One region of the Microbulbifer sp. NBRC 101763 genome, then DNA from elsewhere that is predicted to be linked to it. Evidence: predicted binding sites of a transcription regulator. Region 1 holds the regulator's gene; each other region holds the start of a gene.
What was found. The regulator LexA, encoded in region 1, represses DNA repair genes until DNA is damaged. The targets are predictions, from matches to a motif close to ACTGTNTNTANANACAGT.

Region 1 (3,280 bases):
AAGAGGGTTTATCTCTTATCAAGAAAATTTGAATTGAGCTGACTAGACTACGAAACCCATTAGATCACTGGCCAACTCATTGTGGAGCTTTCAGTATCAGATGTTGGCATTTATAGAGTCGCGTTTGATCAGTCCCTGGTCCGCATATATTTCATAATCAGGTCCGCTGTCTCTTCGACGGTATCCACGATATGAAATAAATCCAGGTCACTGGCATCAATACAATTTCGTTCAAGTACTGTATCTACCAACCAGTTGTAGAGTCCTGCCCAATAGCGCTTACCCACAAGCACGATGGGGAAGCGACGGACCTTTTGTGTCTGCACCAATGTCAGCGCTTCAAACAGTTCATCCAGCGTTCCGTAGCCACCAGGCAAGCCCACAAAGCCTACTGCATGCTTAACAAACATAAATTTACGAACAAAGAAATAACGAAAATTTAAACTGATATCCTGGTATGGATTCGCCGCCTGCTCGAAAGGCAGCTCTATGTTTAACCCAATGGAGGTGCCTGGCTGATCGAAGGCTCCTCTATTACAGGCTTCCATAAGGCCGGGCCCTCCACCTGTAATCACGGGCACCCCCTCCGCAGCCAACAGCTCTCCCAGCTTTACCCCCTGTTGATATTCAGGGCTATCCTCGGTAAACCTCGCCCCTCCAAAAACTGTTACTGCTCCACTGAGCGCTACCAGGCGCTCTATTCCATCAACCAACTCGGACTGAATCCGCAGAACCCGCCATGCCTCTGGCATTTTCACATCTAACATTATTTTTTTCCCTCGTTGTCAGATCTTTCAACGATTACTCTCATTACTTGTTTTCATAAACAATGTAGCAGCTTATGAAGAGGCGGGTGTTAGGATTGCGTGAAGCTTAATTCTGTATATAATCCCAGCAACTGTATATAAATACAGAAAAGCTAGGTAAATCTATGACCAATCTCACCGCACGCCAGGCTCAGGTATTAGAGCTCATCAAAGCCTATCTCGATGATACTGGCTACCCTCCCACTCGAGCGGAAATCGCTCAGGAACTGGGGTTCCGCTCACCAAATGCAGCAGAAGAGCACCTGAAAGCACTGGCGCGAAAAGGGGCCATTGAGATGGTTGCCGGCGCCTCACGTGGAATTCGTATCCCCGATCACCAGTCGGGGCTTCCCATTATCGGGCGTGTAGCCGCAGGCAACCCAATTCTTGCTACAGAGCATATTGAGGATTACTGCGACCTTCCTGCCAGCTTCTTTCACCCCCCTGCAGACTTCCTATTGCGGGTTCATGGAATGAGTATGCGCGATGCGGGGATTCTGGATGGGGATTTGCTTGCAGTACAGAAAACTGAGCAAGTCAGGAATGGACAGATTGTCGTAGCGAGAATTGACGAGGAAGTAACTGTTAAGCGTTTCCGCCGCAAAGGTAATCAAGCGACTGTTCAACTGCTGCCAGAGAATGAAGACTTTGAAACTATCCAGGTGGATATGCGGGATAAGAACTTTGTGATCGAAGGCTTGGCAGTAGGCGTCATTCGTCAAACACCATAACCTGTATTAATCTCAAAGCTAAAACAACAACAGCGGCCAATGGCCGCTGTTGAATCATATCTCTATTAACCATTCAATCAATGGATAGTATGGTTAACCGGCATCGACTCATCTTCTTCTTCAAAGTAACCAGGCTCCAGATCATCCAAATTCTGTACAGTTTCTATACCTGCTTCCAGCATTGCACGCGCAACAGCCACTTTGTGTTTTCTCAGGAATTGTAGACTCTCAGCTGAGAAATGAATACTCACCAGAGGGTCCTCCTTGTGACCAGCACGACGCAATGCCACATCGCCATTGGCCAGCTCAATAATTTCGAAAGTTTCGGAGGACATTCGCTTTTCCTTCACTGCACATCAGTTTGCGCACAGTGTACCACAGGCAAATTAGAAGTATCAGGGGCCTAAAAGCCGAGAAACATGGTACGAAAGTACCTGCGACTAACACTCTTCCAGATTGGCCCGCTGCCTACGAATCAACTCAACCATAGATTTATGCCATTGCGTGAGCCCTTGAACGGTAATTGTTACCGGTTCCCGACCAACATTATGTATCGGTATCAAATTGGGCGCTTCGCGCTTAACCTCAGTATTTGACGGCAAAGACAATAGCAAAGTCCAGGCTTGCAGCAGCTGATTTAGCCAACTATCGGGCTGCTCATTCAATTGCTGTAACTCTTTCACCTCATTACTGGCCCTGCCCTGAGTCTCAAGGCTGTCAGCTATCATCTGAAGGGACTCCGGCTCAAAACCCAGCTGCAGCTGATGCGAAAGCTCAACAAGAAAAGCTCTGTATGCTTTCCAGAGCTGCAACACAACCGCCTCCTCAAGTGCGGCACTTTGCAGCGGTGACACATCACTGGTCAGCTGCAGTAACAGCTGGGCTTTGCGCAGAGCCGAGGCAACCTGCCCTGTAAACGGATTACTCATTTACTTTTTTGCAGCTATTTTTTTACGCACTGGCTTGCGCTTCGCTGTGGTAGCCTTACTGCCGGCCTCAACCTGCCAATTACCATCGCGGTAGAAGGCTCGCCACCCCGTTGCCTTGCCCTCCTCCTCAGACTGTACATACTGCTCTTGGGTCTTGCGGCTAAAACGAATTACTGTATCCCGTCCCTGATCATCCTCAACAGGAGCAGAGAACAGAAAAGTGTATTTAGGATCAATCTCACTCTTATGCGGGAGCAACTCCCTCACCAGTGGTGCGCGAGTTTCACGATTTTTAGGGAACTGGCTGGCAGCAAGGAACAAACCCGAAGCCCCATCACGCAGGATATAGTGATCCTCCACTTTTAAGCAGGCCAACTCTGGCATAGATACCGGATCCATTTTCGGGGGAGCCGGTTGGCCATTTTTCAAAAGCTTACGGGTATTCTTACAAGCTTCATTGGTACAACCGAAGTATTTTCCAAAGCGACCGGACTTTAGCTGCATATCACTGCCGCATTTATCACACTCGATAATTGGGCCATCATAACCCTTGATTTTGAAAGTTCCCTGCTCCACTTCATAGCCACTGCAATCCGGATTGTTACCACAGATATGCAGCTTGCGGTGTTCATCGACAAGGTAACTATCCATCGCTGTACCACATATGGCACAACGGCGCTTCTCACGCAGCAGCCGGGATTCTGCTTCTTCATCTTTATCTGCATCCACCGCTTCATCACCAGAAACCAGATTCATGGTATTGGTGCAACGCTCCTTGGGTGGTAAAGCATAACCGGAGCACCCCAGGAAAACT
Region 2 (3,280 bases), on a different contig from region 1:
TTCCACCAGGTACTGGCGATGGGCCCTGGCTGCCACCTGTGCCAGGTGGGTAACGCAGATTACCTGGCCTGTGCGGCCATTGCGGGTCTCACCCAGCTGGCGTAGCAGGCGCCCCACAACATCACCTGTGGCACCGCCGATGCCCACATCCACTTCATCGAATACCAGTGTGGGGGTGCGTGAAGTCTGTGCTGTTACCACTTGGATCGCGAGGCTGACTCGCGAAAGTTCACCGCCGGAGGCAATTTTACCCAGTGCCCGAGGGGGCTGGCCGGGATTGGTGGAGATCAGGATTTCCACCTCCTCGAGCCCATGGCTGCAGGGTTTGTCCAGGGTTTGCAGGGCCAGTTCGACCTTTGCATGGGGCATGGCCAGATCGCCCAGTTGTTGATTCACTGCGTGGGCAAGCGCTGTGGCAGCCTTTGCCCGCAGTTTGCTCAACTTGCCTGCAGTTTTGCGGAATTGCTGCTCCAGTTTTTCACATTCCGCTGCGAGTCGCTCCAGGGCGTCTGCGGAGCCTATATCGTCCAGTTCTTCTTGCAGCTGTTGCTGCAGGGATGGCAGTTCTTTGGGTTGTACACGGTGTTTGCGCGCTGCCTGGTAAATAGCGCTGAGGCGTTCCTCCACTTCTGACAGGCGTTCGGGGTCCATTTCAAAGCGGTCGATATGTCGAGATAGAGTGCCGGCAGCCTCATCCACCTGGATGCGAGCGCTGTCGAGCATTTGCGCCACTTCCACCAGTGCCGGTGCCTGCTCGGGCATGGCCGATAGCAGCTGCAGGGCGCGGTGAATTTGCTCGGCGATATCGCCTTCGCCGCCGGACAGAAGGGCGGCCAGCTGGTAGCTGCCGCTTAGGATTTCACCGGCATTGGCCAACTGGCGCTGCTCACTCTCCAGGGCTTCCACTTCTCCCTCACTCAAGTCCAGTTGCTCAAGCTCTTTGAGCTGGTACTGCAACAGGTGGCGCCGTGCCTCGGCCTCTTCAACACTGTTGGCCAGGGTGCGGTAGCGGCGGTATTGGTCTTGCCAGGTCTTGTAGCGGCTGCGGGTTTCAGCAGCCAGCTCCTGGGCTTGGGCAAACTCGTCCAGCAGGCGACGGTGAGTGTCCTTTTTCAGTAAAGATTGATGTTCGTGCTGGCTGTGAATGTCGATCAGCTGCTCACCCAGGGCGCGCAATTGCAGCAGGGTAACCGGTTGGCCATTGATATAGGCCCGCGAGCGTCCGTCTGCGCCGATAGTGCGGCGCAGGATAACTTCCTGTCCTGCATCCAACTCCTGGGATTTGAGCCATGGGCCCGCTGCTGGGTGCTCGGAGATATCAAAAGTGGCACAAATATCGGCGCGATTGGCCCCAGTGCGCACCAGTTCGGCACTGCCGCGACCACCCAGGGCGAGCCCCAATGCGTCCAGAGTGATGGATTTGCCCGCGCCGGTCTCGCCAGTGAGGGTGCTGGTACCGGGACCGAACTCCAACTCCAGTTGGTCCACCAGGGTGAATTGGCTGATAGACAAGTGCAGCAACATATAGAGATCGCTTCTGTATCCTTTTATATGGATGGGTATGAATGCCCAATTAGTGGTTATTTATACAGTATTCACCTTGGGTTAGCTATAGCGTCAAGCGCAGATTCCCCTGTCACTGTGCGCTAGCGTAAAAAACCACTTGAACTGTACGGGGATGGCCCCATATAGCCACCAGAGCCCGCGGGACGGGCCCCAACTCATTACTGACAGAGTCGACGCGACGGAGAAAGCAGTGGCCAGAGAGCGCAGCGAAGAAGATCAGATCACAGAGGGAGTGCAGCCGGAAGCGCTGGCGGACGAGCACAGAACAGCTACAGACGAGGCGGTTTCCGCGGAGATAGAAGACCCCTCCACAGCGGAGCGCCAGCAGGCTGAAGAGGCTTTGCACGAAGAAGCCGAAAGTGCCGATGCGCTGCACGATGAAATTATCAAGCTGCAGGAACAGCTGGTTGTGCAGAAGGATATCGCCCTGCGCGCCCAGGCGGAGGAGCAGAATGCCCGCCGCCGCGCCCAGCAGGATATCGATCGTGCACGCAAGTTTGCTGTAGAGAAATTGTTGCAGGATTTGTTACCGGTTGTGGACAACCTGGAACGGGCTCTTTCCACCATTGATAACGCTGATGAATCCAATAAGGCATTGGTGGAAGGTATTGAGCTTACCCACAAGTCTTTCGTCGATACCCTGACGAAAAATTCTGTGGAAGTAGTTGATCCGGCTGGCGAGCCGTTTGATCCGGAATTGCACCAGGCAATGACCCAGGTACCCAACGGGGAGGTGGAGCCGAATACGGTTCTAGAGGTGTTTCAAAAAGGCTATCGCCTCAACGGTCGTTTGGTTCGCCCGGCCATGGTTGTGGTTAGTAAGGCCCCGTAACGGCAAATGAGTGGAACGGCCTTGAATTTCGCTGGCCGGCACCAATATAGCTGACATCAGGAATTATTCGCGCGTTGCATACAGAACAGAGCTGGCGGCGCGCATCAAATGAGGATTTTACAGATGGGAAAAATTATCGGCATCGACCTGGGTACCACTAACAGCTGTGTAGCGGTACTGGATGGTGACAAGGCGCGTGTAATCGAGAACGCCGAAGGCGATCGTACTACGCCTTCTATTGTTGCCTTCACTGACGACAACGAAATTCTGGTGGGCCAGTCCGCCAAGCGTCAGGCGGTGACCAATCCCCAGAATACTCTGTTTGCGGTTAAGCGTCTGATCGGCCGCAAGTTTAAAGACGACGTTGTACAGAAAGATATCAAGATGGTCCCCTATACCATCACCGAAGCTGACAATGGCGACGCTTGGGTAGAAGTGAAAGGCGATAAAAAAGCTCCGCCGCAGATTTCTGCCGAAGTCCTGAAGAAAATGAAAAAAACCGCGGAAGATTTCCTCGGCGAAAAAGTAGAAGCTGCGGTAATTACCGTACCTGCTTACTTTAATGACTCCCAGCGCCAGGCAACCAAAGATGCCGGCCGTATCGCGGGCCTGGACGTTAAGCGCATCATTAACGAGCCGACTGCGGCAGCCCTGGCCTATGGCTTGGACAAGCAGGGTGGCGATCGCACTGTAGCGGTATACGACCTGGGTGGTGGTACCTTCGATATCTCCATTATCGAAATTGCAGACGTCGACGGTGAGAAGCAGTTCGAAGTACTGTCCACCAACGGTGACACCTTCCTCGGCGGTGAAGACTTTGACCTGCGCCTGATCGACTACCTCGCGGAAGAGTTCAAGAAAGACCAGGGTATCGACCTGAAA
Region 3 (3,280 bases), on a different contig from region 1:
ATACCACAGGCATATAGTTTGGTAATGGTTTTATTGTCGCAGTCGAGTAGCTTGCTCGGGGAAAAACTAATCCATTGTTTCCACTGTTGTGGGCTGGGGGCTACACGAGTTTCTGCCAGCCACTGGCGATGTTCTCTCAGTTGGCTTAGCATCCGTGCGGCACTGGGGCTGTGTCCGAGTCCCATAACACTGCTAATCCCCATTTGGCCCAGCTCATTCTGTAACTGATCCAGAAAGGCCCTGAGGCCACCATTCGCTTTCAGGCATCCGCTGAGCTCAAGATTCAAGCAGGCTGGGTCACTGCTTCCGTTTTCTACAGTGTTGGCAGCCTTGGGGGAGACGACTGGGGTAAAGCTGTAGCCCCACTGGGCCAGCCGTTCGAGTTGCAGTTGCTCTCTCTGTATATCCCGCTCTAACAGTTGAAGGTCTGCGCTCAGTGCGCAGGCGGTAGCGATACTGAGGCCTGGCTCAATACCGAGATCAGTGGCTGTTTTACTGCTCTGAACAACAAGTTGCTTCTCGACCACGGCGAGAACGCCTGGCTGTGTATCTCGACCCTGGGCGCGGATGAGGGCTTCAAGAGGAAGCTTGGGAAATTGGATGCAAAGCCAAAGCATGAGCTGGACCTCGGGGCGATGGTCAATGTATTGGCCTGTCACGACGAATCAAATTGGCGCCTCGGGCCAAGTGCAAAGACTGGCCGCCAGTGCCTCCCCGTTGCTTTAATAAATTCACAGCCAGTTGTTCCCCATCACTGCCTAGCTGCAGGCGCAGGCTGGCGGGAGAGGGGTTTTGGGATTCAGATATAGGGCGGAAATGAAAGTGCAGGCACTCCCCATTGCGAGCTGCCAGTTGCAGACGCCGCAGTTCCTTATCCTCTAAAGTATGATTCCCTTGCCAGCTCAATAAGGCACCACAGCTTCCGGATTGTAGAGATTGCTCCACCGCCCAGAGAGTATCCTTATGTCCCCGGGGGTGTATAAGCAATAAATTTTCCAGTTGAATGCCACTTTGAGCCAGTGCCGGAGCGTAGGGAATAAAAGGCGGACTGACCAGTATTACCATTTGTCCTGCTTGAGTCAGCTGGGCCAGAGTTGGCAGTAATAAGGTCATTTCGCCAATACCGGTTTGATTGAGCAGAAGTTCAGTAGTGGCATTGCGAGGCCAACCGTGGCCTCTGAGAACGGCATCCAGGCTTCTGAAACCAGTGGGGATACCGCTGAGAGGGCGCCGCTGCTCATTGGCTGCCTGCCAAATGTCCGTTCTCGCCAGTATCTGCTCTAGATTTCGGCGCTCAGACTGATGCTTTAACTGCTTGTTTTGAAAGAAGTTTTCTGCGCTATTCACGGATTCCGCCACTCCATTCAGGCCCTCCTACCAACCTGAAGCTGGCAAAGAGCTGTATGCTTGTACAGTATTACTGTTAATTTATACAGTAAATAATTGAGGGCAACAAGGGAGGGAGGGGTTGATCGGCACTTTTTTGCACAGCCTAAACCGGCTATGATTCCGCCTCTTTTGTTGAGTACTGATTATTCTTTTTAGGGGGACGGAGTGAGTATCAAGTCCGATAAGTGGATTCGCCGGATGGCTGAGCAGCACGGCATGATTGAGCCTTTTGAGCCGGGCCAGGTACGTCATGGCAATGATGGCGACAGACTCATCTCCTATGGCACTTCTAGTTATGGTTATGATGTGCGCTGTGCCCGTGAATTTAAGATCTTCACCAATGTGCACTCTGCTACCGTGGATCCCAAGACATTTGATGAGAACAGCTTTGTCGATGTCGAGGGCGAGTACTGTATTATTCCGCCGAATTCCTTTGCCCTGGCACGTACGGTGGAGTATTTCCGTATTCCCCGCTCGGTGCTGACTATTTGCTTGGGTAAATCCACTTACGCGCGCTGTGGGATTATCGTCAATGTCACTCCGTTGGAACCCGAGTGGGAAGGGCACGTGACCCTTGAGTTCTCAAATACTACTAATCTGCCGGCGAAGATCTATGCCAATGAAGGCGTGGCACAGATGCTGTTTTTCGAATCTGATGAGGTCTGTGATGTGTCTTATGCAGATCGAGGTGGTAAATACCAGGGGCAGCGTGGTGTAACCCTGCCCCGGACCTGATCGCCAAGGGCGATTGAGCTGCATAAGCTATCTTTCCATGTCTGAAATATCCAATAGCCAGTTGCCTGAGTGCGTCGATGTATTGATTATCGGTGCCGGGGCAGCGGGATTAATGTGTGCTGCCACAGCTGGGCAGCGTGGTCGCAGTGTGCTGGTACTGGACCATGCGAATAAGGTCGGTAAAAAAATTCTGATGTCCGGTGGTGGTCGCTGTAATTTCACCAATCTCTATACCAGCGCTGAAAATTTTTACAGTCGTAATCCCCACTTTTGTAAATCCGCCTTGGCACGTTATAGCCAGTGGGAATTTATTGCACTGGTTGAAAAATATGGGATTCCCTATCACGAGAAAACTCTCGGCCAGCTATTCTGCGATAACAAGTCCAAGGATATCGTCGACCTGCTGCTAGCTGAGTGTCGTGCAGCCAAAGCACAGATTCGCACCCGTTGTTCTGTATCCACGATAAAGGCGCAAGCCGCGGGCTATCAGGTGAAAACCAGTTTGGGCACCGTTACCTGTGAGTCCTTGGTAGTGGCTACAGGTGGTCTTTCGATTCCCACTATGGGGGCTACAGGGTTTGGCTATGAAATTGCCAGGCAGTTTGGCCTGGACTTGGTTCCCACTCGTCCAGCGTTGGTACCTTTTACCCAACACAAACGCCAGCTGGAACGGCAAAGCACTCTGCCGGGTAGTGCTCTTGAAGTCTCTGCCTCCTGTGGCGAGGGCAGTTTCCTAGAGCAAATGCTATTTACTCACCGGGGGGTGAGCGGTCCAGCAGTTTTACAGGCTTCCAGTCACTGGAGTGAAGGCAAGGAAGTTGTAATTAATCTTGCCCCTAACCATAGCCTGCCTGACTGGCTACAGCAGCGTCGCCAACAGAATCCGGAAAGCCATTTACATAGCGTATTGGCCGAGATCTGGAGTAAAAAGCTGGTGCAGTATTTCCTGCAACGAGAAAACCTCTCCAGCCGCCCCTTGAAGCAATTTGGGGACGGTGAACTTCGCGATATGGGTAGCAAGCTGCAAATCTGGAAACTGGTACCCGCGGGCACCGAGGGGTATCGCACTGCCGAAGTTACCTTGGGCGGGGTGAATACTGAACAGATTTCTTCGCGCACAATGGAATGTAAAACCCAGGCGGGGCTCTTCTTTATT

Region 2: recN (DNA repair protein RecN) is a predicted target of LexA. The motif match lies at 1,576-1,593, and genes of this name have one in related genera.
Region 3: imuA (translesion DNA synthesis-associated protein ImuA) is a predicted target of LexA. The motif match lies at 1,420-1,437, and genes of this name have one in related genera.

Annotation. Positions count from the first base shown of each region.
Region 1 covers NZ_BAABQV010000005.1:417,110-420,389, forward strand. Annotated here, with positions in the region: gene ABWV76_RS14700 (LOG family protein) at 129-767, opposite strand; gene lexA (transcriptional repressor LexA) at 932-1,537, shown strand; gene ABWV76_RS14710 (hypothetical protein) at 1,615-1,872, opposite strand; gene ABWV76_RS14715 (DUF6586 family protein) at 1,978-2,466, opposite strand; gene topA (type I DNA topoisomerase) at 2,467-3,280, opposite strand, start outside.
Region 2 covers NZ_BAABQV010000002.1:582,384-585,663, forward strand. Annotated here, with positions in the region: gene recN (DNA repair protein RecN) at 1-1,524, opposite strand, end outside; gene grpE (nucleotide exchange factor GrpE) at 1,757-2,398, shown strand; gene dnaK (molecular chaperone DnaK) at 2,522-3,280, shown strand, end outside.
Region 3 covers NZ_BAABQV010000004.1:330,620-333,899, forward strand. Annotated here, with positions in the region: gene ABWV76_RS12035 (Y-family DNA polymerase) at 1-617, opposite strand, end outside; gene imuA (translesion DNA synthesis-associated protein ImuA) at 640-1,359, opposite strand; gene dcd (dCTP deaminase) at 1,555-2,124, shown strand; gene ABWV76_RS12050 (BaiN/RdsA family NAD(P)/FAD-dependent oxidoreductase) at 2,162-3,280, shown strand, end outside.